DNA from 4 places in the Bacillus sp. FJAT-45066 genome. Region 1 is predicted to be linked to each of the others. Evidence: predicted binding sites of a transcription regulator. Region 1 holds the regulator's gene; each other region holds the start of a gene.
What was found. The regulator Rex, encoded in region 1, represses fermentation and respiration genes when NADH is low (regulators of the CRP and FNR family bind a similar motif). The targets are predictions, from matches to a motif close to TTGTGAAATATTTCACAA.
Positions count from the first base shown of each region.

Region 2: CDZ92_RS12285 (DoxX family membrane protein) is a predicted target of Rex. The motif match lies at 3,233-3,250, and genes of this name have one in related genera.
Region 3: CDZ92_RS09775 (cytochrome ubiquinol oxidase subunit I) is a predicted target of Rex. The motif match lies at 1,989-2,006, and genes of this name have one in related genera.
Region 4: ric (iron-sulfur cluster repair di-iron protein) is a predicted target of Rex. The motif match lies at 4,414-4,431, and genes of this name have one in related genera.

Region 1 is NZ_NISQ01000001.1:2,839,533-2,847,559, forward strand. It holds gene CDZ92_RS14245 (CPBP family intramembrane glutamic endopeptidase) at 1-433, shown strand, start outside; gene CDZ92_RS14250 (YdiK family protein) at 502-702, shown strand; gene tatC (twin-arginine translocase subunit TatC) at 1,008-1,769, opposite strand; gene CDZ92_RS14260 (twin-arginine translocase TatA/TatE family subunit) at 1,786-1,959, opposite strand; gene CDZ92_RS14265 (redox-sensing transcriptional repressor Rex) at 2,001-2,639, opposite strand; gene CDZ92_RS14270 (ABC-F family ATP-binding cassette domain-containing protein) at 2,823-4,763, shown strand; gene tsaD (tRNA (adenosine(37)-N6)-threonylcarbamoyltransferase complex transferase subunit TsaD) at 5,149-6,174, opposite strand; gene rimI (ribosomal protein S18-alanine N-acetyltransferase) at 6,171-6,617, opposite strand; gene tsaB (tRNA (adenosine(37)-N6)-threonylcarbamoyltransferase complex dimerization subunit type 1 TsaB) at 6,628-7,320, opposite strand; gene tsaE (tRNA (adenosine(37)-N6)-threonylcarbamoyltransferase complex ATPase subunit type 1 TsaE) at 7,317-7,775, opposite strand; gene thiL (thiamine-phosphate kinase) at 7,788-8,027, opposite strand, start outside.
Region 2 is NZ_NISQ01000001.1:2,403,510-2,411,536, reverse strand. It holds gene CDZ92_RS12300 (iron-containing alcohol dehydrogenase family protein) at 1-224, opposite strand, end outside; gene CDZ92_RS12295 (MtnX-like HAD-IB family phosphatase) at 221-871, opposite strand; gene CDZ92_RS12290 (gluconokinase) at 944-2,452, opposite strand; gene CDZ92_RS12285 (DoxX family membrane protein) at 3,289-3,804, shown strand; gene CDZ92_RS12280 (YfhD family protein) at 4,057-4,260, opposite strand; gene CDZ92_RS12270 (YfhE family protein) at 4,829-4,957, opposite strand; gene CDZ92_RS12265 (GNAT family N-acetyltransferase) at 5,121-5,681, opposite strand; gene CDZ92_RS12260 (amidohydrolase) at 5,914-7,041, opposite strand; gene CDZ92_RS12255 (TIGR01777 family oxidoreductase) at 7,135-8,027, opposite strand, start outside.
Region 3 is NZ_NISQ01000001.1:1,922,301-1,930,327, forward strand. It holds gene CDZ92_RS09770 (cytochrome d ubiquinol oxidase subunit II) at 1-530, opposite strand, end outside; gene CDZ92_RS09775 (cytochrome ubiquinol oxidase subunit I) at 527-1,867, opposite strand; gene CDZ92_RS09780 (hypothetical protein) at 2,199-2,585, shown strand; gene CDZ92_RS09785 (homoserine dehydrogenase) at 2,872-4,092, opposite strand; gene metX (homoserine O-acetyltransferase MetX) at 4,237-5,301, opposite strand; gene CDZ92_RS09795 (O-acetylhomoserine aminocarboxypropyltransferase/cysteine synthase family protein) at 5,285-6,616, opposite strand; SAM riboswitch class I at 6,683-6,795, opposite strand; SAM riboswitch class I at 7,139-7,243, opposite strand; gene CDZ92_RS09800 (response regulator transcription factor) at 7,320-7,952, opposite strand; gene CDZ92_RS09805 (sensor histidine kinase) at 7,945-8,027, opposite strand, start outside.
Region 4 is NZ_NISQ01000001.1:3,772,037-3,780,063, reverse strand. It holds gene CDZ92_RS18865 (YwiC-like family protein) at 1-510, opposite strand, end outside; gene CDZ92_RS18860 (respiratory nitrate reductase subunit gamma) at 824-1,282, opposite strand; gene moaD (molybdopterin converting factor subunit 1) at 1,882-2,115, opposite strand; gene CDZ92_RS18850 (molybdenum cofactor biosynthesis protein MoaE) at 2,112-2,576, opposite strand; gene mobB (molybdopterin-guanine dinucleotide biosynthesis protein B) at 2,560-3,072, opposite strand; gene CDZ92_RS18840 (molybdopterin molybdotransferase MoeA) at 3,069-4,352, opposite strand; gene ric (iron-sulfur cluster repair di-iron protein) at 4,554-5,267, shown strand; gene CDZ92_RS18830 (hemerythrin domain-containing protein) at 5,285-5,815, shown strand; gene CDZ92_RS18825 (MoeB/ThiF family adenylyltransferase) at 5,902-6,912, opposite strand; gene CDZ92_RS18820 (MogA/MoaB family molybdenum cofactor biosynthesis protein) at 7,042-7,542, shown strand; gene moaC (cyclic pyranopterin monophosphate synthase MoaC) at 7,568-8,027, shown strand, end outside.

The sequences.
Region 1 (8,027 bases):
ATCCATCCAACAACTAGTTTTCGGGATTGAACCAGGTTCGGAAAATACTCAACAGATTATGAATTTAATCATGTCTTCAGCTGCTATCATTGTTGCTGTTACAGTTGCGGGACCTATATTAGAAGAAATCATTTTCCGGAAAATTATTTTTGGAACTTTATATAAGAAATATAACTTTGCTGTAGGGTTGATTGTAAGTTCTTTATTATTTGCACTGGTGCACCAAGATTATAAACATTTATTAATTTACTTTGTAATGGGTTCTATCTTTGCATTTCTATATGTAAAAACAAATCGTATTCTTGTGCCGATTATAGCCCACGTTGCGATGAATTCGTTTGTTGTACTCGTTCAATACGTTTTTAGAGACCGAATCGAAGAATATATCGAGCAATTGGAACAGATGCAAGGGTTTATTAAGTTTTTTATGTGAGTCTGTTTCTTAGTCATCCATAAAGATGAAACTAACTCATGTAACAGTAATATTGGAGGAACGATTGTATGCGCATTACCCCTATTAAAATAGCTTATTTATATTTGGTTATGGGTTTTCTATTTCTCTACATTGCGATTATGTCAGTAGGAGATACTATTTGGCAATTTCAAACTATCTTATTAATGCTTTTCGCTACATTCAATTTTGGCGTTACCATTCGAGCGTTTATTTTGCACGACAAGGTTAAAAAGATGAAGGAGAAATAAATGGGTTGGGACAAAAGATCGATGAAGTTCATCTTCACTCAAATTTTTATCGGCTTTGAACTTCTTAACCGATGAAGTACATCTTCACTCAAATTTCTATCGACTTTGAACTTCTTAACGCCGCTGAAGTTCATTTTCACTCAAATTTTTATCGACTTTGAACTTCATAAGGTTGATGAGGTTCATCTTGACTAAAAATAGGTCAGGACAAAACCCGGTGAATTTATAGGAAGAGGCCCCAAGAACATTTTTTGTTCTTTGGGGCCTCTTTCTTTTTTGGGCGCTAGTTTTCTCCCAGCGTCTTTTTATTGTTCATTATTCATTTTTTCTAATTCCATCTTCGTTTCTGCTATTTTTGCTTTTCGATAAGCGAAACGGGAAATAACAAGACTGATTTCATATAAGATAAATAACGGTACCGTTACCATTAAGTGCGATAATAATTCTGGTGGCGTGATAAACGCCGCGATCACTAATAGGATAAAGTACGAATACTTTCTAGCTTTTACTAAAAATTGTGGTGTGACAATTCCTAGTCTTGTTAAGAACATAACTACTACGGGCATTTGAAACAAAATACCGAATGGAATCGTTAGTTGAAACAAAAACTGAAAATACTCATTAACCCCTATCACTTGGTTAATATCTAAACGTTCCGCTAATTTGTTCATAAAGTTAAGAACAAACGGAAATAAAATATAATACGAAAATGCTAGTCCACTTAAAAATAAAAGTAAAGAAATAGGTATATAGCTAAGCGTAACTCTTCTTTCTTTTTCATATAAGCCAGGACTAATGAAAGCCCACAGCTGATATAGCGTTACAGGGAAAGTGATAATAAACGCGATTAAAAAGGCAAATTGCATGAAGATCTTTATCGCATCTGTTGGACGAAACGCATGCAACGCAAACAATTGCGCTTCATCAGACTGTTGTAAATACACAATGATAGGTTCCGCTAAGAAGAAGCCGCCAATTGTTGATACAACAAAGAAGCTTGCAATGATGAATAACCTTTTACGCAATTCCCCTATATGGTCATATACCGTCATTTCTCTATCTATCATAAACGTTCATCCTTCATTACTTCTTCTGATCTTCTTTTTTTTCATCGTCATCTGCTAAACCTTTTGTTGCATTTTTAAATTCACGCAACGTGTTTCCTGCAGCTTTTCCAAGTTCAGGTAACTTTTTCGGACCGAAAATTAAAAGAGCGACAAGGCCTATAACTACGATACTTCCCATACCTAATGGCATAAATAGTCACCTCCTCGAAATATACTTATTCTACTACTTTTTTATTCTGATGGATAGTGTTTCAAGAAATATACCAAAGATTGTAATTCAACTGCTAAATCAATATGATGAATTCTAACATGATCAGGCACACTAATTCTAGCTGGAGTAAAGTTTAATATACCCTTAATACCTTTTGATACTAGTCTATCCGCTATTGGCTGTGCAACATGTGCTGGTACTGTTAGAATGGCAACAGTTATATCATCATCTAACTCTTCTTCTAGTTTATCTAAATCATAAACAGGAACGCCACCTATGTCTGTACCTATCTTTGATTTATCGACATCGAAGGCCAATTTAATCTTCGTGTTGTTATTTTTCGTGAAGTTGTAATGTAGGAAAGCAGTTCCTAAATTACCAACACCTATTAATGTAACATACGTCACTTCATCTTGGTCTAGCGTTTTACGGAAAAAAGTTAACAAATATTGAACATTATACCCATATCCCTTTTTCCCTAATGCACCAAAGTAGCTAAAATCTCTGCGTATTGTCGCTGGGTCTACTTTTACCGCTTCACTTAACTCTGTAGATGATACTCGTTGTTTGCCCGAGGAGCTTAAGTTTTGAATGAATCGATAATATAGTGGCAAGCGCTTTGCTGTTGCTTGTGGTATTTTTATTTGTTCGTTATTCATCTTATTCCCCCATTTACTCTATCTATATCATATCTATTATTCTGCTCTTTATTCTGTTTGCATCACATAATAAGTAAACGATTTCTTTTTGTTTTAAACATTTAATTAATTCTTCCTATCTCCATTGTTGAAAGAGATGGGAAAGAAAGATAAACTTAATCTAGACATATTGAGGTGAAACTTATGATTATTTTACAAGTTAATCAGTTAAATAAATATTTTGGTGCTGAACTTATTTTATCTAATATTAAATTAGAAGTACAATCGAGAGACCGAATTGCCCTAGTTGGACGAAATGGTGCTGGTAAATCCACATTATTGAAGATCATTTCAAATCAACTATCATATGATAGTGGTGAAATTATTAAGCCGAAAGATGTTTCGATTGGCTATTTAGCTCAAGACACCGGATTACAATCAGAACGTTCCATTTGGGACGAAATGCTGTCCGTTTTTTCTCATTTTAAACAATATGAAATAACCATGAGAGAACTGGAAGCAAAAATGGCTGACCCTGTCTTTATTAATCAGACAGAAGTTTATGAACGTATTTTAAAAGAATACGATCTGCTGCAAGAAACCTATAAACAACAAGGTGGTTTTCAATATGAGGCAGATATTCGTTCTGTCCTTCATGGATTAAACTTTGCTACCTTTGATTATAACACACCCATCTCAACTTTGAGCGGTGGACAACGAACTCGATTAGCTCTTGGTAAATTACTATTAACTAGGCCTGATTTATTAATACTTGATGAACCGACAAACCATTTAGATATTGAAACGTTGTCATGGTTAGAGTCGTACTTACAAAGTTATCCTGGGGCACTTTTAATTGTGTCTCATGATCGCTATTTTTTAGACAAAGTAGTGTCGGTTGTATATGAAATTGCCCGCAACCAGTCTACGAAGTTTTTAGGTAACTATAGTAGTTATTTGCAAGCGAAAGCTGATCAATATGAGCGTGATTTGAAGATGTACGAGAAACAGCAAGACCAAATAGAGAAATTGCGCGATTTTGTACAGCGAAACCTTGCACGCGCTTCAACGACAAAAAGAGCGCAAAGTAGAAGAAAACAGCTAGATAAAATGCAAGTGTTAGATAGACCAAATGGGGATGAAAAGTCTGCGTCTTTCGCTTTTGAGATAGAAAGACAAAGTGGGAACGATGTATTGAAGGCGAATTCTTTATCCTTTTCCTATGAAAGCCAGCCTGTTTTTGAAAATGTAGATATATCTCTAACTCGTGGCGATAGTGTCGCACTTGTTGGACCAAATGGTGTTGGTAAGTCTACACTATTGAAGATATTAGTGGAGAAATTGAATAAGCAAATTGGAAAAATACAATTTGGTGCCAATGTGACTGTAGGTTATTATGACCAACAACAGGCAGACTTGAAGTCTAATAAACGTGTGTTAGATGAGTTGTGGGATGACTACCCACACATGGCAGAAAAAGATGTCCGTACCGTTCTCGGTAATTTTCTTTTCTCTGGAGAAGATGTGCTAAAACCTGTCTTAAGCTTGAGTGGAGGAGAAAAAGCTAGGCTTGCATTAGCTAAGTTGATGTTACAGCGTTGCAATGTTTTAATATTGGACGAGCCGACAAATCATTTAGATTTAGATAGTAAGGAAATTTTAGAAAATGCTTTAATTGATTATCCAGGTACTATTTTGTTTGTGTCACATGACCGCTACTTTATTAATCGAATCGCTACGAAAGTTATTGAACTTTCGTCTACAGGTGCAATAGAGTTCTTAGGTGATTACGATTATTATGTGGAGAAAAAAGAAGAACAGCTTGAATTAGAGGCGATAGAAAGTCAGATGGATAGTACGATCCAGTCGAAACAGAAGCAATTGAAGTCTGATAGTACTGAGCCGAAAAGTTATGCACAAGAAAAAGAGCAAAAGAAAATAGAACGTCAACGAAAGCGAAGAATTGAAGAGATAGAAACAGAGATAGAACGCTTAGAGGAAAAGGTAGAAGAAAACGAAACACTACTTTGTGACCCAGACGTATACCAAAACCATTTGAAAGTGCAAGAACTGAACATGGAAAATGAAGAAGTTCAAGAAAAGCTTCTACTGTTAATGGAAGAATGGGAAGAGTTACAAGACTAAGTAATCCGGTAATCTACTTGTGCAACTATTTGGAGAAAACCAACTATAAATGTCGAAAAAAGCATGGCGATGAAAATTTCAAAAGCCATGCTCTTTTTTGTGTATAAGTTTGAGTAGTTTTTTGTTAATTCACATATTAACTAACATATCCACAAGCAAGTTACCAATTTTAGTGCGGTTTTACTAGTTATCCATAGGTTTATACACACTATCCACAATAAATTATTATTTTATCCACAAGTTTTATACACAAAGTTTTAATAGTTATCCATAAATACAATAGAGTTATCCACATACAAAACCTTACAAGTGCCAGGCACCACTCGAATTTTGTCGAAATTAAATAGAACCGGATTCATCCGGTTCTTTGTTAGTGTAGTAGGTATTAATTTTTTTCTAAGTCCAATCCTGGATTGGCATTCATATCATAGGAGGACCTTTTTCCAAGTCGATACATGACACTACCTACCGTGGCAATCATCGCTGCATTGTCTGTACATAACGATAAAGGTGGAATAACTAACTCCACACCATCTAATTCACTAAATTTTGCTTCTAATGCTGCACGGAGTCCTTTATTTGCTGCTACTCCACCTGCTAACAATACTTGATTTACTCCATACTCTTTTGTAGCAGCTAATGTTTTCGTTAGTAACACATCTATGACGCTCTGTTGAAAACTTGCTGCTAAGTTTGCCGGCTCAATCATGATTCCTTTTTGGGTAGCATTATGTAGCGTATTTATAACCGCTGACTTTAATCCAGAAAAGCTAAAATCATAACTACCTTCTTCTAGCCACGCTCTCGGTAAGTTGATCGTTGCTTCTCCCTCATGAGCTAATCTATCAACATGAGGGCCACCTGGATATGGCAAACCTAATGTACGCGCGACTTTATCATATGCTTCTCCCACTGCATCATCTCGTGTTTCTCCGATTACTTCAAAAGAACCATGCTCTTTCATATGAACTAACTCCGTGTGCCCACCCGAAACGACTAACGCTAGCAACGGAAATTTTAATTCTGTTATTAACTGATTCGCATAAATGTGACCAGCAATATGATGCACCCCAACTAACGGTTTACTTTGAGCAAACGCTAATGCTTTAGCAGCGTTAACCCCAACTAATAGTGCCCCAACTAGTCCTGGACCTTCTGTTACCGCAATAGCATCAATATCATCCATTGTAAGACCTGATTGTTCCATTACCTCTTCCAATACAATAGTCACTTGTTCGACATGGTGTCTGGATGCAATTTCAGGTACTACTCCACCAAATCGTTTATGACTTTCAATTTGTGATGAAACTACGTTTGCCACAATTTCTTTTCCATTTTTAATAATGGCCGCGGCCGTTTCATCGCAACTCGTTTCAATTCCTAAAATGTATTCTTCTTTTTGTATATTCATAAGTTCACCCACATCACTAATGCATCTTCTTTGTTATCTACATAATATTGTTTGCGTATTCCACCATTTTGAAAGCCGTGCTTTCTATACAAACCTTGTGCTACATGATTCGATACTCTTACTTCCAATGATAAAACATCGGCACCTTTATCTTTTGCGATATCTTTTGCCTTTTTTAATAGTAAATCCCCAAGCTTCTTACCCCGGTAAGAAGGGAGTACTGCGATATTTGTTATTTGAGCATCGCCCATTACATTCCAAATACCACAATAGCCAATAACTTTCTCCCCATCTTTTAAAACAATATAATGAGCATACGGGTTATTTGTTACTTCATAATAAAAGGCCTCTTTTGTCCAAGGAGTAGGAAAGGATGCCACTTCCACTTCATAAACAGCTTCAATGTCTTCTACTGACATTTTTTCTATTACAATTGTTTGCATCTATTATTACCTACCCTTTATTTTCTTCTAACCATTTTGCTTCTGCTTCAGCCAAACGAGTATAATTCGGGACAAAATGGTGTACATTAGTTGGCTCCATTTCCATTCCTATTTTACACAATTCACTTGGCCTACCATTATGTTGAACAAAAGAAGCCAGATGTGCCATCTCACCAAGTTGTCCTCGAATTACTTCTTTAAACTTATCCACATCTTCACCAACAAATAACACTTTTTTATTTAACATTTTTATTTCTTCTAACCAATCTGTTAATAAAATGTTGATATCTTCTCGTTTTGTTACTAACCGATCATTTTCCCATTCGTACAATCCTGTAAAAACTTGACCTCTTCTAGCATCCATAATAGGACAAATTACTCCAGGAAAATAACGTCCATTTGCAGCTAACAATTGTAAACTGGAAACACCAACTAATGGAATGTTTAAACTCCACGCTAACGTTTTTGCGATTGTGACACCTAATCTTACACCAGTATAGGATCCTGGGCCATTAGCCACCACTATTCTATCTAAATCTTTTGGTGTAATACCGCACTCTTTCATAAGCTGTTCTACTGCAGGCATTGCTCTCAAAGAATGATTCTTCTTCAAGTTTGTAATAAGTTCACCTACTACCTTTTCATTATCTACTATTGCAATTCCAAGCACATAAGTAGAAGTGTCTATCGCTAATACTTTCATTGTCTTGTTAACTCCTTACACAATTGTTCATAACGTGTTCCAATAGGTTCTAAAATAATCATTCTTTCACTATCCCCTTGATGGAATATCGAGACTTCCAATCTCTCTTTTGGTAAAAATTCTTCAATAAACTGGGCCCATTCCACAACACAAACGCCATCGCCTGAAAAATAGTCATCAAAACCTAAATCTTCATCACTGTCTTCTAATCGATAAACATCCATATGAAAAAGTGGTAATCTCCCTTGATATTCTTTTATGATCGTAAAGGTTGGACTATTTACATTACGTTTAATATCTAGCCCTTTAGCTAAACCTTTTGTAAAGGTAGTTTTTCCAGCACCTAAATCTCCTTCTAACAGAAGTACCTCTCCACCCATAAACAATCTCGCCATCTCTTCCGCTTGTTTCATCGTTTCATCCGATGATGTTGTATGTATTTCGTACTTGCTCATTTTGTTCAACTCCTAACGATTCTGGAAATGGTTAAAACCTGATTTTTCCAGCTCTTCTACCTTACCATCTCTCTTCAAAAATACTTTTCCTGTACCATCTACTACTTGTCCAATTTTACATATATCTATATTCTTTTCTTTACAAATGTGTAGTAGTTTAACCCAATCTTCAGATGAAATCGTTCCAACTAGTTCGAAATCTTCTCCACCAGTCAGTGCCCATTTCAAAGCATTAGATTTATTATAGTCTAA
Region 2 (8,027 bases), 440 kb from region 1:
AAGTCATTTATATCATAATGGCCGGAAAAATTTTTAATATCAATTTCTGTTTCTTTCATAGAAGTGGATATTAAGGAAGAAAAAGTCTCATATGTATAGTCATCCACAAGGAAAACAATATCCTTAAAGTCGAATTTCTTCCAAATAGGTTCTAAGTTTTTAATAATTCCTGGACGAATCTCTAAAATAGTCGGGATGGATATACTTGAGGGGGAATGGGTCATTCTAAAAACCCCTCTTTTTGAAGAAACGAAGCCACTTCAGAAAAATCCTGAACAGGAACGAAAGAAATTCCTTTTTCCTTTAGCAATCTTTGAAGAGGTCCAATTGCAAATGTTAAATCAGCAAATGCTGCCGGGTGAGAATCAGGCTCGCTATCCCCAATGAAATGAACCGTTTCATATTTTCCTTTTAGTTTTTGAATAACTTTTGATTTATCAATGCCATAACGCTCCGAATACTTCCAATCGTTTTGATCAATGTTCATAAAAACATTCTTTTCACGAAATTCACCTTCATTTGAAAAAATAACGACATTCTCTACATCATGCTTCCTTAAAATGTGCTTAATGTAATAGTCAGTCCCTGCACTTAATACGTAAAAATTACCGCCATGTCGTTGAACTTCTCGAATGAATGTTGGTACATATTCGTCTATTTCAATGGACAAGATTTCTTCTATTATCTGCTCTTCGTCTTGGTTGATGGACGAAAATACTTTAGCTAAAAATTCAATATCTTTTATAAATCCGTCCTTCCATTGCTTAAAAAGTTTTTGCCCTTCAGGAAAGTACTTTTCCATAACAAGTTGATAAAAATCCTTTTTAGAAATAGTTCCATCAAAGTCTGATACAAACGCCCATTTCTTCAACATGAGTTCCTCCTCGTGAGTGTATGACCATTCATTAACTTACTCAGCTTAGTACTAAATCATGATACATAGTTATTGCTGTAATATATCTATGTCTTTGAATAATGGCTTATTCAATCGATAAACCTCTTTAAAGATAGCGAATTTTTCTTCGTATAGTTCAGCATTTAGCATGACCGGTTCTATTGTTTGGGTGATTGGAATATAATTTTTTATTTCTTCAATTGAATTTACTTTTCCAAGACTATATAAAGCAAGCCAGGCAGCACCCCATGCGGAAGATTGGTGTGTTGACGGGACATGTACTTGTTTTTGAAAAATATCAGCTGTCATTTGTAACCATAATTCAGAACGAGCAAACCCACCACTTACTAATAATTTATTTGTTTCTCCAGCCTGTCCTTCTAGCGAATCATGAATTTCATACATATTATAAATAACACTTTCCATGACGGAGCGAACCATATCTGCACTTGAATGTGCTAAAGTAAGGCCAATCCATCCGCCTTTTGCTTTTGCATTCCATTTAGGTGCACGTTCCCCCGATAAATAAGGCATAAAAAATAATCCATTTGCTCCAGGTGGCGAAGTGAAAGCAATTTTTTCTAAATCGGAAATGGAGATAGATTCTTTTTTTGTCAAATTGGAAAATTGCGTCGCAAGCCATTGTAACAAAACAGCTCCATTGTTCGAAGCCCCACCAATAATACATGCTTCCTTTGAAAATCGATATGTAAAAGTACGTTGGTCTATATCCACGTTGTTGTCACTAGAAAAGCGTCTTATAGCTCCGCTAGTTCCAATTGTTAGTGCCGTTTCTCCATTTTTTATTGCCCCAACTCCAATGTTAGCTAAAACTCCGTCACTTGACCCAATAATAACGGGAACATACTCACTTAAAAATAAGTCATTAGCAACTTCACGCTTCAACGGTCCAATACTTTCGGTGCATGGAACAATTTTAGAAAGCTGGCTATTTTGAACCCCTGCTATTTCTAAAGTTTGTTCATCCCAATCAAGTGTATGTAAATTCATAAGTCCGGAAGCGGAGGCGATAGAATAATCAACAACCCATTCTCCAGTCCATTTATACAAAATGTATTCTTTTATGGACACAAACATAGATGCCCTCAAGTATGGTTCATACCGGTTTTCTTTCATCCAAATAAGTTTTAGAAAAGGAGACATCGGATGAATAGGAGTCCCAGTTTTCCTATAAATTTCTTTACCGTACGAGCTTTTCATAATCTCTGCTTGCGAGTAGCTTCGTCCATCTGCCCAAATAATCATCGGTGATATTGCTTGATCTTTTTCCATACAGATTAATGAATGCATAGCGGTTGAGAAGCTCAGAGCAATAACTTCCTCCGGTTTAATTCCTTTTTGCAAAATAGCAGTAGATATAGCAATTCTAGCTGCTCGCTCAATCTCTTCTGGGTTTTGTTCCGCCCAATTCTGCTTCGGATGATAGATAGAATAGAAGCTTTCAAACTCACTTAAAACGTCACCTTGTTCAGAAAAAATAACTGCTTTAGCACTCGTAGTGCCGATATCGATGCTAACAATATACTGTTTCATCATTCACTCCACCGTTTTCTCAAAATAAGAAATTGTTTTCATATATCTCTTTGTTCCTTAATAATATAAGCCGTAGTACAAATGAGCAAATTTTTTCTAAAATATAGCTCAAGTTATTTCCGAGCATAAAATGGTTGTGGATAAACAAACATATAAAGCAGCAATGAATGCGGGTGATAAAGTATGGTACAAAGGTTCTGTCTTCTCAAGACAGAGATTTTTTAGGAAAAAAGGTGTGGTAATTAACTGTTCTTTCGATATAATATTATTCTATGCTTTTCTCAATTTATCCACTAGTTTATTAACAGTATAATAGTTGGTATTTCAATTATACACAGACTTATTAACATTATCCACAACCGAGACAAAATTTATTAACAGGTATTTATTCACAAAACTAGGTTTTTTGAACCTGTTGTCTGACAACGCTTCATAGTGTTTATGCACATTATCCACAGGAGTGAGGATAACGTATGTTAACAACTCAACGTTTAACAACAAAAAAAGGTAGGAAGTTAAGTTAATCAAACAAGAAACATAATTTATGTACAGCTTGTGACGCCTATTGTAAATACATTAAACTAGTTGTATACTAAAGATAGAAAGTAAGTGAAAAACTTCACAAACTTTCTAATTGATCAAAAGCCGGCTAAAGTAAAAGTGAAGCTATCATACTATCACTCATCCACATATTTTTTTAAATAATACATGTGAAAAACTTCACAGAGTAGTTTGATCACTCTTGTAAGTAAAATGAAAACAATTAAATTTTTTTACACTAATTTGTGAAAAAATTCACAAACTATAATATTATCCTATATAAGGGGGAACTAAAAATGATGAACTTTTTAAAAGGACCTAAAGTAGCGGTTTTATGGACTGTGTTAAGAATATGGTTAGGTGTACAATGGTTAAAAGTTGGATTACCTAAAATTAGTAACTTCGATGCAAGTGGTTATTTAAATGGAGCACTAGCAAAAGCAGGTGGAGAAAACCCAACTGTACATGGTTGGTACGCAACTTTCCTAGAGACTTTCGCAATCCCTAACGTTGGATTATTCAACATCTTAATTCCTTGGGGTGAAGTATTAGTAGGTATTGGCTTAATCTTAGGAGCAGCAACAATTCCAGCATTAATTGCAGCAGCGTTTATGAACTTAAACTTCTTACTAGCTGGTACGTTAAGCACTAACCCAATGCTTTACACAGTAGCGATGATTCTATTATTCGCTGGTGGAGCAGCTTACTATTACGGTGTAGACAGATATGCTATCAAATTCTGGAACAATAAAAAAGCAGAAAAAAACAACAACAAGCATATGAATGTAAGCAATCGTCCAACTACAGCTCACTAAAATTGTAAAGGTCACCTGAAACTGGGTGACCTTTTTTCGTTGCTTAGGAAACTATAGTATTTTATTTATAACTTTGAACTTTGGGTAGGTTACATCTAGCTCCAGGCGCCATCGACTAAAAAACTTCCTGCTCCTCCGGTCGATAAGTCAACATCGATTTGTTCCTTGTGTCACAAATTGTGTTTTCTATATCTTACTCAGGAGCAGTCCAGTTTTTACGTCGATAAGCATGCGCCTTGCGCTTTTGTTCTTTTATTTAAAATTATCCTTTTTGCTGTTGCGGTGTATTCCTGCTGCAGAGGCACGAGCTTGAGCTTCTAAAATTTCGCCATCTGCATGATTACTATCTGCAAACTCAACGTCTTGATGGTTAGTCTTTTTCAAGGAATCTGGAACTTGAGGTAACGATTGTTTATTTTTATCGCGTTTCTTATGACCGTGATTAGATCTGCCCATTCGTAAAACCTCCCAATGGTTAATGTTAATGAGGAAACCCTCACTTGTTAACATAACCAAAATGTAAGATATTTAAGATGGAATATTTTTCGTTAAAGAACGAAGTAAAAGCCCCTCAAGACCGATATGGTTACTGGAAAGAGGGAAAACGTTCATGGGAAGTCTTCCCAAGACCGATATGGTTACTGAAAAGAGGGAAAACGTCCATGGGAAGTCTCCCCAAGACCGATATGGTTACTGAAAAGAGGGAAAACGTTCATGGGAAGTCTCCCCAAGACCGATATGGTTACTGAAAAGAGGGAAAACGTTCATGGGAAGTCTCCCCAAGACCGATATGGTTACTGAAAAGAGGGAAAACGTCCATGGGAAGTCTCCAAGACTGATATGATTACTGGAAAGAGGGAAAACGTTCATGGGAAGTCTCCCCAGGACTGATATCACTTCAGAAAGAATAGGTCAATAAATCGATAAAACAATGTCTCCATACAGGAAAAAAATATAACTACAAATTGAAATAACCCTCAACAACAAATGTCGAGGGTCAGCAAAAACACTATATCAAATCAAATCAGTGCCTTGCTTGTTTTGGAGTGTATCCACCAGCTTGGTCCGCCATTTTAAAATCTCTAGAATAAGAAACCTCTTGTGCACTACTTAAAGTACGCTTCGTTTTATCTCTTTTCTTCTTATCAGACATCGGAAACCCTCCTTATGTATGGTTGTTTGCAATAACTAACAAACCATTATTAATTTTTTCCATTTTTCCAACATCTATACTTATAAAAAACAAAAAAGCAATAGCATGGCCAATTCGCCACAAACTATTGCTTTTCTCTATACCCATCACTGACACGTGAAAATTATGCTTCTTTTAACTGATGATGCTCTTCCACAGGCTCTTGGACACGAAGTCTGTGTAAAGTATATAAATCTTTAGAAATTTCATAGAGATTGTAAATATCTTCACCTGCGTTAATTTCGTCTAGTAATGATTTTCTTGACTCATTCGCTAACATAACGTAAGGTAACTTTTCTGCAGCTTTAGTCGAACGTACATTTACTTTACGAATCCGCATGAAGATAGATTGAATATCTAATTCATAAAATAATTCATCGAAAAATTGTGTTTTCGCAATTTGATTATATCCATTTCCATGGTATGGCTTACCTAGCCATGTACCTAAAAATCCAGCCCCATCTTGCACATCAAATAAGTTTATGGTTCCAATTGGAGTGCCCCACTCATCGAGGATAGTTCGAGAGATAATCTCTCCACGCTCTTCTGCTTCCATCGTCTGTTTTGTGACAAATAGAAATTCCTCGTATGAGTATGCTTTTTGACGCACAAAAGGGAAGACTTCAGGATGCACCATGAGTTCAAAAAGAGTATGAGTCTCCTGAAGATCACGTTTTTTAAGCATGTCTATCCCTCCAATTGAGGGCAGAAGTGTTACGTAGCCCACCCTCGAAATTTTTTAGCTTGCAAAAAATTTCGGGGTGGGAATCGAACCCACTAGAACCAGCTTAACTGGTGGCGCACCATTTGCCTTCCCTAACGCTTAAATACAAAGTGTCAGTTATGATTTTGTGATATTTATGATTTGCTTTTGTTATCATACTTCATTTTTTCTAAAAAAGAAACAACTTTTTTTGTCAAAATTTCTGGTAAATTATTTCACCTTCAACCATTGTCCACAAAGGCTTTGCAAGGAAATCGAACGGGTGATGTGACCATAGAACTAAGTCGGCATCTTTACCTGTTTCGATACTCCCAACTCTATTCTCCACTTGTAGATTTCGGGCTGCGGTAATCGTTATTCCTTCTAGTGCTTTTTGAGCATTTAGACCTTCTCGAACAGCTATGGCAGCACACACATTTAAATATTGAATAGGAGTATATGGATGGTCTGTTGTGATCGAAACCTCGACACCATGGTCTGTTAAGGCTTGATATGTTTTCCAACTTTTATTTTTCAACTCAATTTTAGACTTACGAGTCATTGTCGGGCCGACAGCAACTTTTAAGTTTCGATTTTTTAAATGACTGGCAATTAAATGACCTTCTGTACAATGTTCAATTCGAATGTCTAAATCAAACTCATCCCCAAATCGAATAGCAGATAAAATGTCATCGGCACGATGAGCATGTATTCTAACTGGGATTTCTCTTTTTAAAGCTTGGATAATAGGTCTAACACGCAAACTGTCTATGCTATCACAATATTTAGCCTCATAAAAAGCCTCGCGTAACATCCCCATAATTCCCATTCGAGTGATTGAGTCTTTATTCCCTTGGCTATGCATTCGCTTTGGATTTTCACCAAGAGCTATTTTTAAGCCAGCCGTTTCTTTTACACACATGGCTGTAATATTGACTCCTGCGGTTTTTATGACAGAAGTAGTACCGCCAATTACGTTTGCACTACCAGGCATAATGTGTACTGTTGTAACCCCGTACATAAGTGCATCTTGAAATCCTTGATCCAAAGGATGCACTCCGTCAATTGCTCTTATATGAGGAGTGAGAGGTTCAATTGTTTCATTGGCGTCATTACCAGCCCACCCAGTACCTTCGTCATACAATCCTAGATGTGTGTGAACATCTATAAAACCTGGAAATAAATATTTTCCATTACAATCTATTTCAGGCCAGTCACCATTGTTTGTAATAGAAGGTGCAATTTTATCTATTTTCCCATTTTTTATAAGTACATCCCCACAACGGATCGGCTCTGAGGTAACCGGATATACTGTTGCATTCCTTAACAACAAAATGTTCATAACAAGCTCCTATCTTGAATGTGATACAAATGATTTGTACCATAGTATATTAAGTGTCCTCAGAAAAAGTGCCCATGGACATAGCTCATAATACTATTTTAATATGTCATTTAAAGCATCTTCAAGTTGTGTAAAAGAAAATTCGAAGCCCGATCTTTCTAGTTTGGCAGGCATCACTTTTTGCCCTTTTAAAACAAGGTCACTCATTTCCCCAAGGGCCATTTTTAATGCAAAGGATGGAGCTGGAATCCAATGCGGTCTGTTCATCACTTTTCCAATCGTTTTCCCAAACTCGTTCATTTTTTTAGGATGCGGAGCAGTTACATTAACAGCACCTTGTATATTTTTATTTTGGATACAATAGTCAATAATGTGAACCACATCTTTAATGTGTATCCATGACATCCATTGTTGTCCACTTCCAACCGGTCCACCAGCAAAAAACTTATAAGGCAAAATCATGCGGGGAAGAGCGCCTTCTTGTTTATCTAAAATAATTCCAAAACGTGTAAGAACTGTTCTAATACCATGTGATTCTGCGTGCAACGCCTCTTCTTCCCATTGAGAGACAGTACTAGCTAAAAAGTCATTCCCAGCCTTTTTATCATTCTCTGTAAAAACAGCTGATTCAGATGTACCGTAGTAACCAATTGCACTTGCGTTAATTAACACGGAAGGTTTGTTTACCATTTCAGACATAATTCTAACGATTTCTTTCGTTGAAGCAATTCTACTTTCTAAAATGCGGTGTTTTCTTTCTTCCGTCCAACGTCCACTATTAATAGATTCACCGGCTAAGTTAACAAAAGCATCAACGGAATGTAACTCTACTTCTGGTGTAGCGCTTCCGGTTAACCATTCTACATATTTAATCTGCTCTGTATTTTCTTTATTGGAAGTATCTCTCGTTAAAATGTATACTCTATGTCCGTTATTAATAAGATATTCCGTTAAATCTTGCCCGACTAGACCAGTGCCTCCTGCAA
Region 3 (8,027 bases), 920 kb from region 1:
AACAAGACGCTTACTAAACTTAGTAAAATAATAGACCAGGCAAACGGACTTGTGAACAGTGCGACGTAATCTAGTTCAATCCCACCCCAGCTTGTTTCGCGGATAAATCCACCTTGTGAAACAATTAAAGCAGTTGTTAAAGATGCCGGAATAAGAACCCCAGTCACACCATACATAAGGGTGTATCCTTTATGTCCCTTCGTACCATACGTGCCAAATGCATAATAGCTACCTCTTAACGCTAAAAGTATGATAGAAATACTAATCGGTATTAATAAAACTGTACCGAAGTAATAAGCAGTTTTTGGGAAAAATCCGATCATCCCCACAAAAAAGAACACGAGAAAAACATTCGTAATCTCCCAAACTGGTGATAAGTAACGCTGAATAACAGAGTTAACGAGATGATTTTTTTTCGTTACAATTGTCGATGCATTAAAGAAGCCTGCTCCAAAATCAATTGATGCAACGATAACGTAACCGAAAAGAAAGAGCCATAAAACGGAAATACCTAGAATCTCAATTGTCATACGGCTACACTCCTTTTCTCACGTACTTTTTCTAACTCTAATTCCACTGGATTTTTTCTAAACATACGTGTTAATACAACTGCTGTACCTACCAACAAAATAAAGTACAATAGGGCAAAGGCAATAAACATTACCCAAACATATGGGGAGTCTGTTGCTCCTTCTGCCGTTGTCATAAAGCCTCTCATAATCCACGGTTGACGACCTACTTCTGTAAACCACCAACCAGCTTGAATTGCTAACATGGACAATGGACCTGATGCGACTAACATAATACGAAATACTTTCGACTTTATCAGGTTCCAATTACGTTTAAGACCTACTACATATAAAAGGGAAAGAAGCGTTAACCCAATTCCTATCGATACCATCAAATCAAACAAATAATGGATAACGTATGGTGGATGATATTCTTCAGGGATATCATTTAACCCGATAACTTCCCCAGTAAAGTTGTTGTGTACTAGGAAGCTTAATGCATAAGGGATTTTAATCGCATATTTTACTTCATTTGTTTCTGTTAATATCCCAAAAAGAACAAGCGGTGCCTCTCCATCTGTTTCAAAATGCCATTCTGCAGCTGCTAATTTTTCAGGTTGATATTCTGCTAGAAACTTTCCAGACAAATCTCCAATTAAAGCTGTCGCAATACAAAAGATTAATCCCACTTTCATCGTAAGAGAAAGACCTTTTCTGTGGTACTCATGTTTATTCCCACGTAACAGGTGGAACGCTGCGATAGAAGCAAGGACAAATGCGGATGTCATATACGCAGACGTTAAGACGTGCGCTACCTTTGTTGGCATTGCTGGATTAAACATCGCCACTAATGGTTGTATATTCGTTAACTCACCATTAGCAAGTACAAATCCTTGCGGAGTGTTCATAAATGCATTTACAGATGTAATAAACAGAGCTGACATTGCTGCCCCTAAAACAACAGGAGCTAATAAGAAAAAGTGATACTTCGGGTTTTTAAATCTGTTCCATGTGTATAAATAAATTCCTAAGAAAATAGCTTCAAAGAAAAATGCAAAAGTCTCCATAAATAATGGTAGAGCAACTAATTGACCGGCAAATTCCATAAAACGTGGCCATAATAGCGCTAGTTGTAATGCTATAGCAGTACCAGTTACAACCCCTACCGCTACAGTTATGACATATCCACGCGCCCATCGTTTTGCCATCAATAAATAATGTTCATCATCTCTTTTTAAACCGAGCCAATGTGCAATCATGATCAAAATCGGCACACCTACTCCAACTGTTGCAAACAACACGTGTACCGAGAGGGTTAACATTGTTAAATACCGGCTAAATTCAACTGATGATTCCATTCAATCCACCTCAATACTTTCTCATTTAGTCATATGAAAATACTATATGTACAGTGTATAACTTATTCGCTTGTGAAAATCATCACATTTAAAACAATTCTGTTACAAAAAAGTGAAGGTTTTGTGAATAAATGCACAAAGGTGCTATTTCTCATGGAATTTTTAGAAAAAAGTAATCTTTCTGCAACAAATTCATGGTTGAAACGTCTTAATACATATACCTTAATAAACACATAAAAAAACCAACTTAATTTACTAAGTCTCTAAGGAAAAGAATCAGAAGTTGTGTCATATACTTATGCTATAGAGAAGATATAATGGAGGTCAGTTTATGCGTAGATGGGCAAGACGTTTATTGTTGTTACTTTTCTTTGTTCCATTAGTAGCATGTCAACAACAAGTTTGTTTGATTTCTCCAGAAACAGATGTAACATTGATTGAGATTGTAAAATGGGACACTATGGAACATGTTGCGTATTTGGATGATCTTGCCTTAATTAGAAAGCTTATCAGAGAACTGGATAGTGCAGAAACACTATCTATTGCTACTCGGAACATCGCTGCACCAGAATATAAGTTATTATTTTTTCAACAAGAAACTAAATTGTATGAACTTGGTTACTATTTAGAAGTGATGAATATTGGGTTATCTGGAAGGTATTTGGATTACAATAGCGAGGGACTTTATGGAGTTACGATACGCTTAAATCTTCATTAAAAAGGAAAAGAGCAATCCCGCTACCGTCATCAGTACGGTTGGCACTAGGGATTGCTCTTACCTCATCTTGGGTCAGATGGTCGTATTACTATTGTTGCCAAGGGAATGTGTAAATATACGAGGAAAAATGGTTGGTAGTGAATTTATTGAGCTGATTTCTTTACGTTATCAGGAAATTTTTTGAAATATCCGTGAAATCTTTGAGATATCTTGATAAAACGTAATATATCCTCAAATTCCTTTATTTATTTGGAAAGATTGAAATATATTAGGTTTTACTGCAGTTTCACCCTACAATACTATTAAACGTTCCACCACTAAATAATTTAATTTTGTCATATCCTTTCACATCAGCCTTATAATAAACAACTTCTTGATTCCCAAAAGCCAACTTTATTTCATCTTCATTCCCTTCTATTAATAGAGCATTAGGATGAACATAATTTACAAAATTAAGAACATTTTTCGGCTTCTTATTGAAAAAAACAAGCCAACTAAAACGCTCTTCTATAAAATTAGTCTCTTCTATTAAAGACGTATTTATTGTTTGAAACTTCCCGTTATTAATATTCGCTATATCTTCCACAACCGCACTTGCTGTAGGGTACATTCCAGCTCCCGGTCCTTGAAATTGTACTTTCCCTGTTACATCTGATTCTATTGATACTATATTTTGTACACCTTCTGTCGCATAAAAAGGGTGCGATTCTGATACTAAGATGGGTTCTACGAGAAGTGTAACTTCACTGTTTTCTTGGAACAAAGTTACAACATGTTTAAATCGCAAGTTTAATGAAGTTGCAATATCTATTTGAGTCGAGGTGATAGAAGAAATTCCTTTTCTAACAACCGTTGTAGGATTCTTATGAAAGACTAGCTGACTTAATATTTTTCCTTTATAAAAAGCATCATAGCCTTCCACATCATTTGTTGGATCTGCTTCTGCATATCCTTTTTCTTGCGCTAACCTCAAAGCTTCCTCAAAAGATATTTTATCCTTTCTCATCTTTGTCAAAATATAATTGGTTGTGCCATTTAATATACCCTCAATCCGTTCAACCTTGTTTACTTGATATAGTTGACGTAGGACACCAATGACAGGAACTCCCCCAGCAACAGTTGCTTCAAATCCAACGGAAACATTTTTACTTGTCGCAAGTCTTACTAACTCTTCTCCGAAATGCGAAAACATTTCTTTGTTTGCAGTAACAAGATGGCAGCCTTTTTCAATAGCTCTTTTGCAATACGAAAAAGCAGGTTCTGTTCCTACGATTGCATCTACTACAATATGAAGGTCATCGATTTGTTCTATCTCACTAAAATTGTCAGTTAGCAGGATTTCTGAAGAAGGACAAACATGCTTATTTAAATGTTTTACTAATATTGCAACCACTTTAACTGGTTTCCCATAAATTTGATGCAACCTTACCTGATGTGTCTCGATTGTGTTATACACACCTTTTCCAACTGTTCCAAATCCGAGTAACGCCACGTTTATTGTGGACAATGTAACACTTCCTTTCCTATTGGCTGTGTAATAGACCGCTGTTGATTGCCGTGCAAGTCTTCGCTTTCCGCGGGCGGGCCGAAAGTCTCCGTCTTGCACGGCAACCAACAGCTAAAAAGTAGAAAATTGTAATAAAATTCATCACTAAGCTTTATAGCATCTTTCTATCACAAATTCTTTAATTTTCTCAGCCCATTTTTCGAATTCAACTAAGAATCCATCGTGTCCAAAGGTAGTCTGTACTAAGGTGTATTGACCTTTTTCAACCTCATTTACAGCCTCTTCTATCACAGAACTTGTATACAGTAAGTCGTTTGTAAAGGCAACGAAGCATACTTCCGATTTGATTTCTTTTAGTGCATTTTTCCAGCCATTTCTTCCTTCTCCAATATCAAACTCGTTCATCACTTCAAGTAATCTTAAGTAACTGTTTGCGTCAAACCTACTCGTAAACTTTTTCCCTTGGTAGGACAAATAAGAATCTACTTGGAATTGAGTATTTTCTTTCTTCTCTCGTCTAAATCGCTCATTAAAGAGAACATCCGAACGGTAAGTAACAAGACCAACCATTCTTGCAATCTCTAAGCCTTGTAACCTTTCTTCTTCCTCATATTCTCCGTTTTTCCAGGCAGGATCTAGCTTAATTGTCTTTTGGGCAATTTGATTGTAAGCAATAGCATAATCAGAAAAAAATGGAGTAACAGCCATTGGAACAAGTTTTTCAGCAAAATATGGATACAAAATTCCCCATTCTAAAACTTGCATTCCACCGAGGGAGCCCCCTACAATTGCTTTTACTTTATAAACACCTAACCTTTGTAGTGCCTTGTATTGAGATCGAACGATATCTCGAATCGTAATTTTGGGGAAAGTGGCTCTGAATTTTTCACCCGTAGTTAAGTTGATGGAAGTTGGGCCAGTAGAACCAGCACAACCTCCAATGACATTCATCGTAATTATTTGAAACTCATTTGTATCGATATATAGGTTTTCACCAATAAAGCCACTCCACCAACCAGGCTTTTTCTCTGATCCAACTGATAAATGGTTTCCTGATAAAGCATGGCAAACAATAATAACTTCTCCCTCTAAGTTCCCAACGTGCTCGTATGCAACTTCGACGTTTGACAAAATATCACCGCAATCAAGTTGTAAATCTCCAATGGAGACTTTACTAACTTCATAGTGTTTTTCATACGGTAACGTCACCTGAAACCGCTCCTCTCGCTGTTTCACTAGTCGCAACAAAAAGCGCTTGATCTAAATCATTTTCCAAATCGTGAATTCCTTCAATTCCAACAGAAAGACGAATTAAGTCTTCTGTTACTCCGGTTTTCTTTAAATCTTCTTGGCTAAGCTGTTGGTGTGTGGTGGATGCTGGATGAATAATTAACGACTTTGCGTCCCCAACGTTTGCAACATGTGACCATAGTTTAATAGAATCAATTAGCTTTTGACCCGCTTCACGTCCTCCTTTTATTCCAAAAATAACAATGGAGCCATAGCCGTTCGTTAAGTATTTTTTTGCTAAATGGTGTGATGGATGATTTTGTATTCCCGGATAAGAGACCCAAGTAACTCCAGAATGGCTACTCAAAAATTTTGCTAGTTTTTCTGCATTTTCATTATGTCGTTCCACTCTTAAGTGAAGTGTTTCAAGACCTTGTAATAATAAGAATGCGTTTTGTGGACTTAAACATGCACCGATGTCTCTAAGTAACTGCACTCTCAGTTTTACTGCATAAGCTACGTTCCCAAAAGTTTCGGCATAACATATTCCGTTATAACTATCATCTGGCTCAGTGAAACCTGGAAACTTCGAATTGTTCCAATCAAATGTTCCTCCATCCACTACAATGCCTCCAATTGTTGTTCCATGGCCACCAATCCATTTTGTTGCAGAGTGTACAACTATATCCGCTCCATGTTTTATCGGATTACAATTGTATGGGGACGCAAATGTATTATCTACAATGAGTGGAATGTTGTTCTCATGAGCAATTTTTGCAACCGCTTCTACATCTAAAACGTTCAAGCTCGGATTCCCAATTATTTCTCCAAATAAGGCTTTCGTTTTTGGCGTAATAGCGCTTCGGAAGTTTTCTGGATTTGTTGCATCAACAAATTTTACGTTAATTCCGTATTTAGGAAGCGTAACGGCAAATAAATTATATGTACCTCCGTAAAGGTTTGTATCGGCAATAATTTCGTCTCCTGCTTGTGCGATATTTAGTATAGAAAAAGCAATGGCTGACATTCCAGAACTAGTTGCTACAGCTGCAACTCCACCTTCTAATAAAGCAACCCTTTGTTCTAACACATCTACTGTTGGATTGCCGATACGGGTGTATATATTTCCGAACTCTTTTAAAGCAAATAAGTTTTGTGCATGCTCTGTATTGTTAAAGACATAAGAAGTAGTTTGGTAGATAGGTACTGCACGAGAACCTGTAGTTGAATCAGGTTGTTGCCCTCCGTGTAATAATAAAGTTTCTTTTGATAATGGTTGATTATTTTTTGTCATTAGTTATCCTCCTTGAGAAATAAAATAAAAAAACCGCTTCATAAGAAGAGGTTTGTGGGCTTCCTCCTCTTATCTTCCAGGCGCAATTGCCTGCAGGAATTAGCACCTTTCAAGTTAAAGATAACTTGAAGGTTGCCGGACATCATCGGGCCTGATCCCTCCGTCACTCTTGATAAGAGTTATTTAGTTGTTTAATTCGTTAATGCTTTAGATTGTAATAATATAGCGTATGGAAGGTTGTTGTGTTTTAGAACTAATTGGATAATATATTTATGCTACACTTTGTTGCTTTTTTGCTACACCTATACGATTTTATGCTACACTTCATAGTTTTTTTGCTTCAGCTGCTCGAACTTATGCTACACCTTGCACTTTTTTGCTACACCTACACAGACTTATGATACACTTCTCTACTTTTTTGCTACACCTCCTCGAATTTATGCTACACTACGCTATTTTTTTCCTTAAAAACAAAAAACCACTTCAATAAGAAGAGGTTTAGATTAACGTTACCGTTTCCTCTTCTTATCTTTCAGATGAAAATACATCTGCAGAATTTAGCACCTTTTCAATACTGAAGGTTGCCGGGTTTCATAGGGTCTGTCCCTCCACCGCTCTTAATAAGAAGTTTGGCTATTAAATTAAGATTCATATTAACAAGTTAATCTACTTATGTCAACTGTATTTTCTGAAAAGTCTAAATTCATTCTACTATCTTATGCTTAAAAGCATAAATAACAGCTTGGGTACGGTCTTGTACTTGCAGTTTAGCTAATATATTACTAACATGAACTTTCACTGTTTTTAAGGCGATGAATAGTTCGTCGGCCATTTCTTGATTTGTTTTTCCTTGTGCCATTAGTAGCAATATTTCCATTTCACGATTTGTTAGTTCTTCGTGTGGATGGTGCTCTTGCTTTGAACGCATTTTTTTCATCATTTTTCCCGCTACTTCAGGCTCTAGAATAGACTGACCGTGATATGTTTTGCGAACTGCTTCGGCAATTTCACTTGCTTTTGACGTTTTTAACATATAGCTTGTTGCACCAGCTTCAAGGGCTGGATACACCTTTTCATCATCTATGAAACTAGTCACTATGATTATTTTTGCTTCGGGCCAAGCTTCGATAATTCTACGTGTCGCTTCGATGCCGTCCATTTCTTTCATGACAAGGTCCATTAATATGATATCTGGTTTATGTTGGAGTGCTAAATCTACAGCTACCGTTCCGTCGTCTGCTTCTGCAATCACTTCAATATCTTGCTGAGCTGATAAATAAGCGGATACCCCGATTCGAACCATTTCATGGTCATCAACAAAAAGAACTTTAATCACCAACATCTTCCCCCTTTAAATCAAGCATTGGTACTTTTACTTCCAAGCGAGTACCGTTTCCTTTTACACTAACTA
Region 4 (8,027 bases), 930 kb from region 1:
TGTTGAGCTGTTCTTCTCTCGGATCATTGTTTTCACGTAAAAAGTACTTCCCACAAAAAATAGTAAGCTTAATGTGAATAGCAGCCAAGCTGTTTCATCAAGTGTGTTCGTACCAAGGAAGTAACTTGCTAGCCCTCCAATACAAAAAACGATAATGGCACTAAAATCGTTCCAAATGGCTCTCTCATTTTTTATTTTTGCAAAATAAGCATTAATAAAGAAAAATGGAATCATGCTTAATCCAAAATAAAATAAAGTTGGATTTTTGATAAGCGTTATAAGTAAAAATAGGATGGATGGAATAGCATAAATAATGGTCCATTTTAGATAAAGTTGAACTTTCTTCTTTTTTACTAACATGAGTAACGGATTGGTAGCTAAATATAAGAAAAACCATCCAAGAAAAAGTGGAATATGATATATACTAGGCTTTCCAGCTATAACCCCTAATAAAAACGGAATAATCAACATTGCCCATGCTCCGTGCTGCTTTGGCATTAATGGTTTCATCTCTATCACCTCTTTGTTTTACTACCTTTATTATAAACTTTCACGATTAGGTTGTTTGTGATGTTCGTCACATTCCTTCAAATTAGTTTAAAGGGGAAGATGTAATAAAATTGACGCTAATATAAAATTCATTTCTAGCTGTTGATTGGAGCGCAAGTCGGAGACTCCTGCGGGAGAAGCGGGGAGCGGGAGACCCCGCAGTCGCGAATGCGATGAGGAGGCTCCCGGCCCGCCCGCGGAAAGCGAAGATTTGCTCTCCAATCAACAGCGGTGTTTAGTTTATCATCTAAAAAGGCAAAAAAAATGAGCCAGATTATCTGCTCATCTTTTCTTCTAGTTTTTGTTGGTTAATGGACGGTAATTGTGCATTCCATTTGTATTCTCTCGTTTTGAAAGCGATGATTGTTTTGTAAAAAAAATTAATATTTTTCATAAAAAGAACGAACATTGCAATTGCAAAAAATACGTGAATTGCCAGGATGGCCGGTTGTTGTGCAATTTGGTTCATGTTTGGATTTAAAGTAACAAGCCCGATGATCCAACTGAATAAAAACGTGTGAACCGAGTAAACTTTGAACAATAAAACAATAGATGCACCAGTTAATACATAACCTAGTGAGCAAATTTTTAATAGTAGGATGGATTTCTTTTCTATTTTAACGTTTTGAGCTTCAGACTCTTCTTGTAGTCGATAATCATGTTTCCAAATAAACGCCATAATCCCTATTGCAACGAATGTGTAGGGAGTAATAACCCACAGGATGATATCCATTATATTCACTTGTTTCACCCTTTTTCTTTTAAGTTACTTTTATTATAAGAGATGGGTCAGATGCTAACTGTGATATTAATCACTTTATGGCGAGAAAGTGAATTTTTTTATACTTTTTAATACCGCTGTTGAATTCCACGCATATCTTCGCTTTCCGCGGGCGGGCCGGGAGCCTCCTCATCGCTCCGCTCTTGCGGGGTCTCCCGCTCCCCGCTTCTCCCGTGGGAGTCTCCGATATGCGTGGAATTCAACAGCTGAAAAGTAAACAAATTGAAACAATAAACATAAAAGCAACTATCAAAATAAAAAAACATTTTAATAATGAAGATGTTTTTGTTATAAGTTGAATGTTTCGTTTTAACTTGTGTTTCAATTCTTTTGTTTTGTGTTTCAATCTGATTAGTTTCTGTTTCAATTTACTGCATTTGTGTTTCAATTTTCCTTGTGGACATAATTTAACTATGCTTGTGTTTCAATTAATAATTTTGTGTTTCAATCTAAAGCGTTTCTGTTTCAATCTTCCAACTTTGTGTTTCAATCCATCTTAACTAAAAAAACTACTGAACCTTAAAAGTACAGTAGTAGCTTCTATTCCTTACTTACCCTCCACTCACAGGTGGGATGCATGCGACTATATCTCCTGCACGAACGACCATATTATCTGATGCAAACTCTTCGTTTACGGCGATCATTACTTGGTTCATGTTCGGTAGTCCATATTCTTTACTTAACAACTCTTTTAGTTGAGAAACAGTCATTTCCTCCATGTCTATGACTAACTTCTCTTTTCCATAAGCTTCTTGTAAAAAGGAAAATAATAAAATAGTAATCATTTCTCGATTCCCTCCGGTGCTCCATTAGGATAAGCGGTCTTTTCCAATTGGTCACCAATCCACATTTCGCCATCTTCCCAATGTTCTTTTTTCCAAATTGGCACGATCTGCTTAATACGCTCAATTGCATATTCGTTTGCTTCATAGGCATCTTTACGATGAGGTGTGGATACTGCGATAACAACGGCAATATCCGTGATGTCTAGGCGACCAATTCTGTGCGCAATGGCCACTTTTGCATCTACCCACTTTTCATTTATTTCATCTCCAATTTCGGCTAACTTTTTCTCTGCCATAGGAACATAAGCTTCGTATTTTAAATAAAGCGTTCGTTTTCCTTTTGTGAATTCGCGTACTGTGCCAATAAAGGTTGTAATGGCTCCTGCTTCACGACGCTCTACTTTTTTCACCAACTGCTCTACACTTATTGGTGCTGATACTATTTCAAACATTTTTCCCATTACTTAGATCCACTTCCTTCCCAATCCATTCTAATAACTTTTCTGTATCCGTAATATGGAAAACTGGTATTTCTTCCTTTATTTCTAAGTCTCCCCATACAACAACGGCAATTATGTCCGATAATTCTTTTAACAAATGTAAGTCTTGCTTACTTCTTAAAATAACTATTTTCGGGTATTTTTCTCGCTTATACCCTTCAACTATAACTGTCTCCGTACCAAGAAATTTGTAAAAAGATAAAATTCTCTCCAAGTTCCATCCACGACTATTGGAAACAAGTTGAATTCCACCAGATCCCTCCACCGTCGAAATCGTCGAACCTGCTTCCATATGTTTCAATGAATCTCTGCGCGGTCCATAATCAGGCGCTCCGCCGTGACCATGATGTTTGATTGTTGCAACTTCTAATCCCTTACACGTTAAACGACGTATTACGTTTTCCACTAGCGTTGTTTTTCCGCTATTTTGAAAGCCTACAATTTGAATAACTTTCATTCAGCTTCCTCTCCCCACGGCCACACGCTACCAGTTTCGTCTTCTAGTAATAATGCTTTTACTGCCATTCCTGTTTGAAAACCTCGTGTTCCTCCAGGTAAAACAATTAGAACATTTGCTCCAGAAAGAGATGTAACGACATTCGATTTATCTAAACCGCTAGGTCGAACTACTACTCTCCCACCCTCAAAAAATAGTGTTCCTCTTACAAATCTTGAGAATGGATTTGGTTTTGGGAAATCTTCGCCAAGTTCTGCCTCTACAGCTTGTAAATGTGGCATATCAGAAAATAACATCCTTCTGACAACCGGCCTTACAAACAATTCGTATCCAACAAAACAAGCGGAAGGATTACCAGATAGTCCGAACAATAGTTTTCCATTCCATTTTGCAACAGTTGTGACACTTCCAGGTCGCATTGCTACTTTATTGAAAAGCACATTAGCACCTAATTTTTCGTAAATGGCTGGCAAGTAGTCATAATCTCCTACAGAAACGCCGCCTGTTGTAATAAGCATATCTACTTGTGACAATGCATTTTTAACCGCCTCAAAACACGTGTCAAAGTCGTCTTCTAGTTTTCCAAAATATTTCGCAATTGCACCGCTTCGCTTTATTTGTCCTTGAACCATATAGGAGTTACTGTTTCTAATTTTTCCAGGTACTAACGGTTCCTCAACATCTAACAATTCTGTACCTGTTGCATACACACCAATGACTGGCTTTTTGGCTACTTGGACTTTTCCGTAACCGAATGTCGCTAAGAGCGCTTGTACACCAGGATTAATAGGTGTTCCTTTTTCTACTAAAGCTGTACCTTTTTTCGCATCTTCACCTTGAAAAGAAACATTGTCTCCTTGTTTAAAAGGTCTTTTAATGCTCATGTACTTTTTTCCGTCTTGCTCATATTCTTTCGTTAGCTCTAACATAACAACAGCGTTTGTAAAGGCTGGCATTTGTGCTCCGGTCATGATCCTCACTGCTTGTAATTTACCAATTTGCTTGGAAGAAACATAGCCCGCCCCTATTTCATCTACTATTTCAAATTCAACTGCATTTTGTCCGGAAGCTTCAATAGAATCTTCCGCTCGTATTGCAAAGCCATCATACGGTGATTTTGGAAAAGGTGGTACATCGTGGGTTGCCTTTAATGGTGCTGCTAAATACCGACCATAAGACTCTACTAAATCAACAGATTCAACTTTACCTTTTGGTGAAAATGGCATGATTCTTTTTACTGCTTCCCCTACTTGTATTGGTGTTCTTCTTTCTACCGGCATTTCATTCACTCCCTATATAAAAAATCGTTATGTTAAAGGTATCAAAGTCCATGAATCCGAAATGTGATATACGTCACACTTCACAAAAATGTGACATTTGCATCAAAATCAGCCTTAATTGTGTGATGCACGTCACACTCCAAGTTCAAAATTAAGGATAGGATAAAAGTGTAATAGAAAAAGAAATTGGAGGCGAAAGTAATGGCAAATGTATTTCATGAACAATCTAATGTAGGTGAAATTGTCGCGAAGTTTCCGAAAGCTGGTGACTACTTCAAGTCAGTCAGAATAGATTTTTGTTGCGGTGGGAACAGACCACTCATTGAAGCAATAAACGAACGTAACTTAGATTCAGAGGAAGTCATTAATGATATAAATACACTATACGAAGATGCTCAGCGTCGAAACGAAATCGGTGCAGATTGGCAATTGGCATCTTTTGAAGAAATTATTGATATCATCATTCAAAAACATCATCAATTTTTACAAGAAGAACTACCAGCACTTAGTCCTTATGTAACAAAAGTGTTAAGAGTACATGGGCATCACCAACCACACTTAGCAGAAATTCACTCGCTGTTCTATGAATTAAAGAAAGAATTAGAGCAACATACGATAAAAGAAGAAACGGTTATTTTCCCAGCTATTATGGAGGCAGAACGCACGGAAGTTTTACAAGCAACAGAAGAGCTTGCTAGTAAAATTAAAGAGTTAGAGGACGAGCACGATGCAGCAGGCGATATAATGAAACGTCTACGTGAAATTACAAATGATTTCCAACCACCTGAAGGAGCTTGTGGTACTTATCAATTAGTGTATCGCCGCTTAGCTGCCATTGAAGATGACCTATTCAATCATGTTCATTTAGAAAATAACGTATTGTTCCCGAAAGCACGTGATCGTTGGGCAATTTAATAGAGGAGTGAAATATCATGAATCAATGTGGCTTATTTCAACAAAGCGCACAAAATGTTCCACTGTGTGAAGCGCTTGGAATTTTAAAGGCGGAACACACTCCACTCAATGAAGCAAAGGCAAATGTGAATAGCATGGCCAGTCAGTTTTTAGAAGAATCAATGGAAGGCGATTATGCAGATGCGTTATTAACACTGCGTAAAGAAGTACAGTTATTTTTTGATAGTTTAAAAGTGCATTCCGAAAAAGAGGAAGGTATTCTTTTTCCGATGATGCATAAGTACATTGGAAAAGATTCTGGCCCGCTCGTTGTAATGGAATATGAACACGATGAAGCGAAACGAAACATAGTTAGCTTTTTAGAGGGTACTGATTTTATTGCTGAAACTATTACGGAGGAGAAGTTTCAGAAACTTGTCACTCATGTTAAGGAAGCATACGAGATTTTAACTGCGCATTTTATGAAGGAAGAAATGGTATTGTTTCCGATGGCGGAGCAATATTTAACAGTTGATGAAAAAACTGAACTATTATTGAAAGTGAAGTAAATGTTTTTTGGAAACTTGTGACTACTATTTCTCATTTTTATTCTCCTATGAAAAGGCTGGCGACATCTTATCACCAGCCTCTTTTTTTATCCTAAAAATTGATAGTATAGTTTTTTTGCCTCTACGATGGAGTTCGTTCCGTGCACAAAGACTCTTCCATCTAGGAAGAAAACTAATCGATAGTTTGGTAAGTGTAGCGAGACTAAGTAAGGATTTGTATTTACTTTACCATGTGTTGAAAGTTTAGTAGCAAGCTCATTTAAGTCGACTTTCTCTTTTTTTGCTGGGCGAATTTGTACGGTGTTTCTCCCACATAGTGCTTCTGTTTTTGTTTCGTATTCATAGGACAAATAAGGGTAGGATCTATCTTTCCCGCATGAAGGACAGTGTTTGCTTTTTGCTTGTTGAACGCCCATGGTATAATGTTGATTTTTCCATACATCAAATGTGAATAAGCCTTTTCTTACAGCTTCCAAGTCTTCCACCAGCACCTTAAGCGCTTCTGCCACTTGATATGCAGCAACAATCTGTACTGCAGGGCTGATGATACCAACACTATCACATGTCATGCCGCTAGACGGTATTACTTTTAGCAAACAGTGTAGGCATGGTGTTTTTCCAGGTAGTATCGTATATGTCATGCCAAAACTACTAACACAAGAACCGTAAATCCAAGGGATAGAGTGTTTTTGTGCAATATCGTTAATAACTAGCCTCGTATCAAAGTTGTCCGTTCCATCTATTATTAAATCTATTCCACTTACTAACTCTTCTAAAGTGGAAGCCTGTACATCCATTATATATTCACGAACTTCTACCTCAGAATTCACTTCTTTTAATCTATTTTTAGCAGCAATTACTTTCGGTGTTTGCTGTTTTGCATCTTGTTCTTTGTAAAGTTGTTGGCGCTGTAAGTTGCTCCAGTCTACGTAATCCCTATCTACAATCGAAATTTCCCCAACACCTGCACGCACTAACATTTCCGCCGCAGCACTACCAAGCGCACCAGCTCCTACAATAAGTACATGCTTTTGTTGCAATTTCTGTTGGCCTGTTTCTCCAATTGACTTAAATAATTGTTGCCGAGAATATCTCATTCATAATTCCCCCTGACTTACCTTTATTACATCACGATACACAATCTCAATCTGTGACGAACATCACAGATGGAAGTCTCACAGTTTGGTAACTTTATAATAAGATCTAAAATTTTTGAGGTGATTTCAGTGATTCCAAATAATAAGTTTACAAACGTTCAATTTGCTGTTTTAACAGTTAGTGATACAAGAACGGCAGATACAGACAAAAGTGGCCAAACGATTATGGAAATCGTTAAAAGTCATAATCATCGTATAGCCGATTACAAAATTGTAAAAGATGAGTTTGATTTAATTGTGGATGCTTTGAAGACTTGGTGTGGGGCTTCTTCAGAAGTACAAGCCATTATTATTACAGGTGGCACTGGCTTCACACCAAGAGATGTAACATATGAAGCAGTGACAACTGTGATTGAAAAAGAAATGACTGGCTTTGGAGAACTGTTCCGCCATTTAAGTTTTGAAGAAATTGGAACAAGGGCAATGTTTAGTAGAGCAACAGCTGGAAGTCTAAATTATCGTGCCATTTATGCCCTGCCGGGGTCCACTAATGCTGTGAAATTAGGAACGGAAAAAGTAATCCTTCCATCCGTATCTCATTTTTTAGAGGAACTCATTCGAGTGAAATAACTATTTTTTAAGGAGTGTTGTATGCATGTCTACTTTTTCTCATTTTAATAAAGAAGGCAGACCTAAAATGGTCGATGTATCGACTAAAAATGAAACAAGTCGTAGTGCCATCGCTAGAAGTACAATTGTTTTTTCTGAAGAATTGTATGAAGCTATTCAAGCTGGCGGCGTGAAAAAAGGAGATCCATTGCAAACAGCTCAAATTGCTGGTGTAATGGCAGCTAAAAAAACGTGGGACATTATTCCGATGTGCCATCCGTTATTATTGCAAGGGATTGATTTTGGTTTTGATTATGAAAAAATGGAGGAAGGTTACGCTTTGAGAGTGGAAGCGATGGTTAGGTGCAACGGGAACACTGGCGTGGAGATGGAAGCATTAACAGCCGTTTCTGTCGCAGCACTTACGTTTTATGATATGTGTAAAGCTATTGATAAATCGATGGTGATTAAGGAAACGTTATTAGTGAAGAAAACAGGTGGGAAGA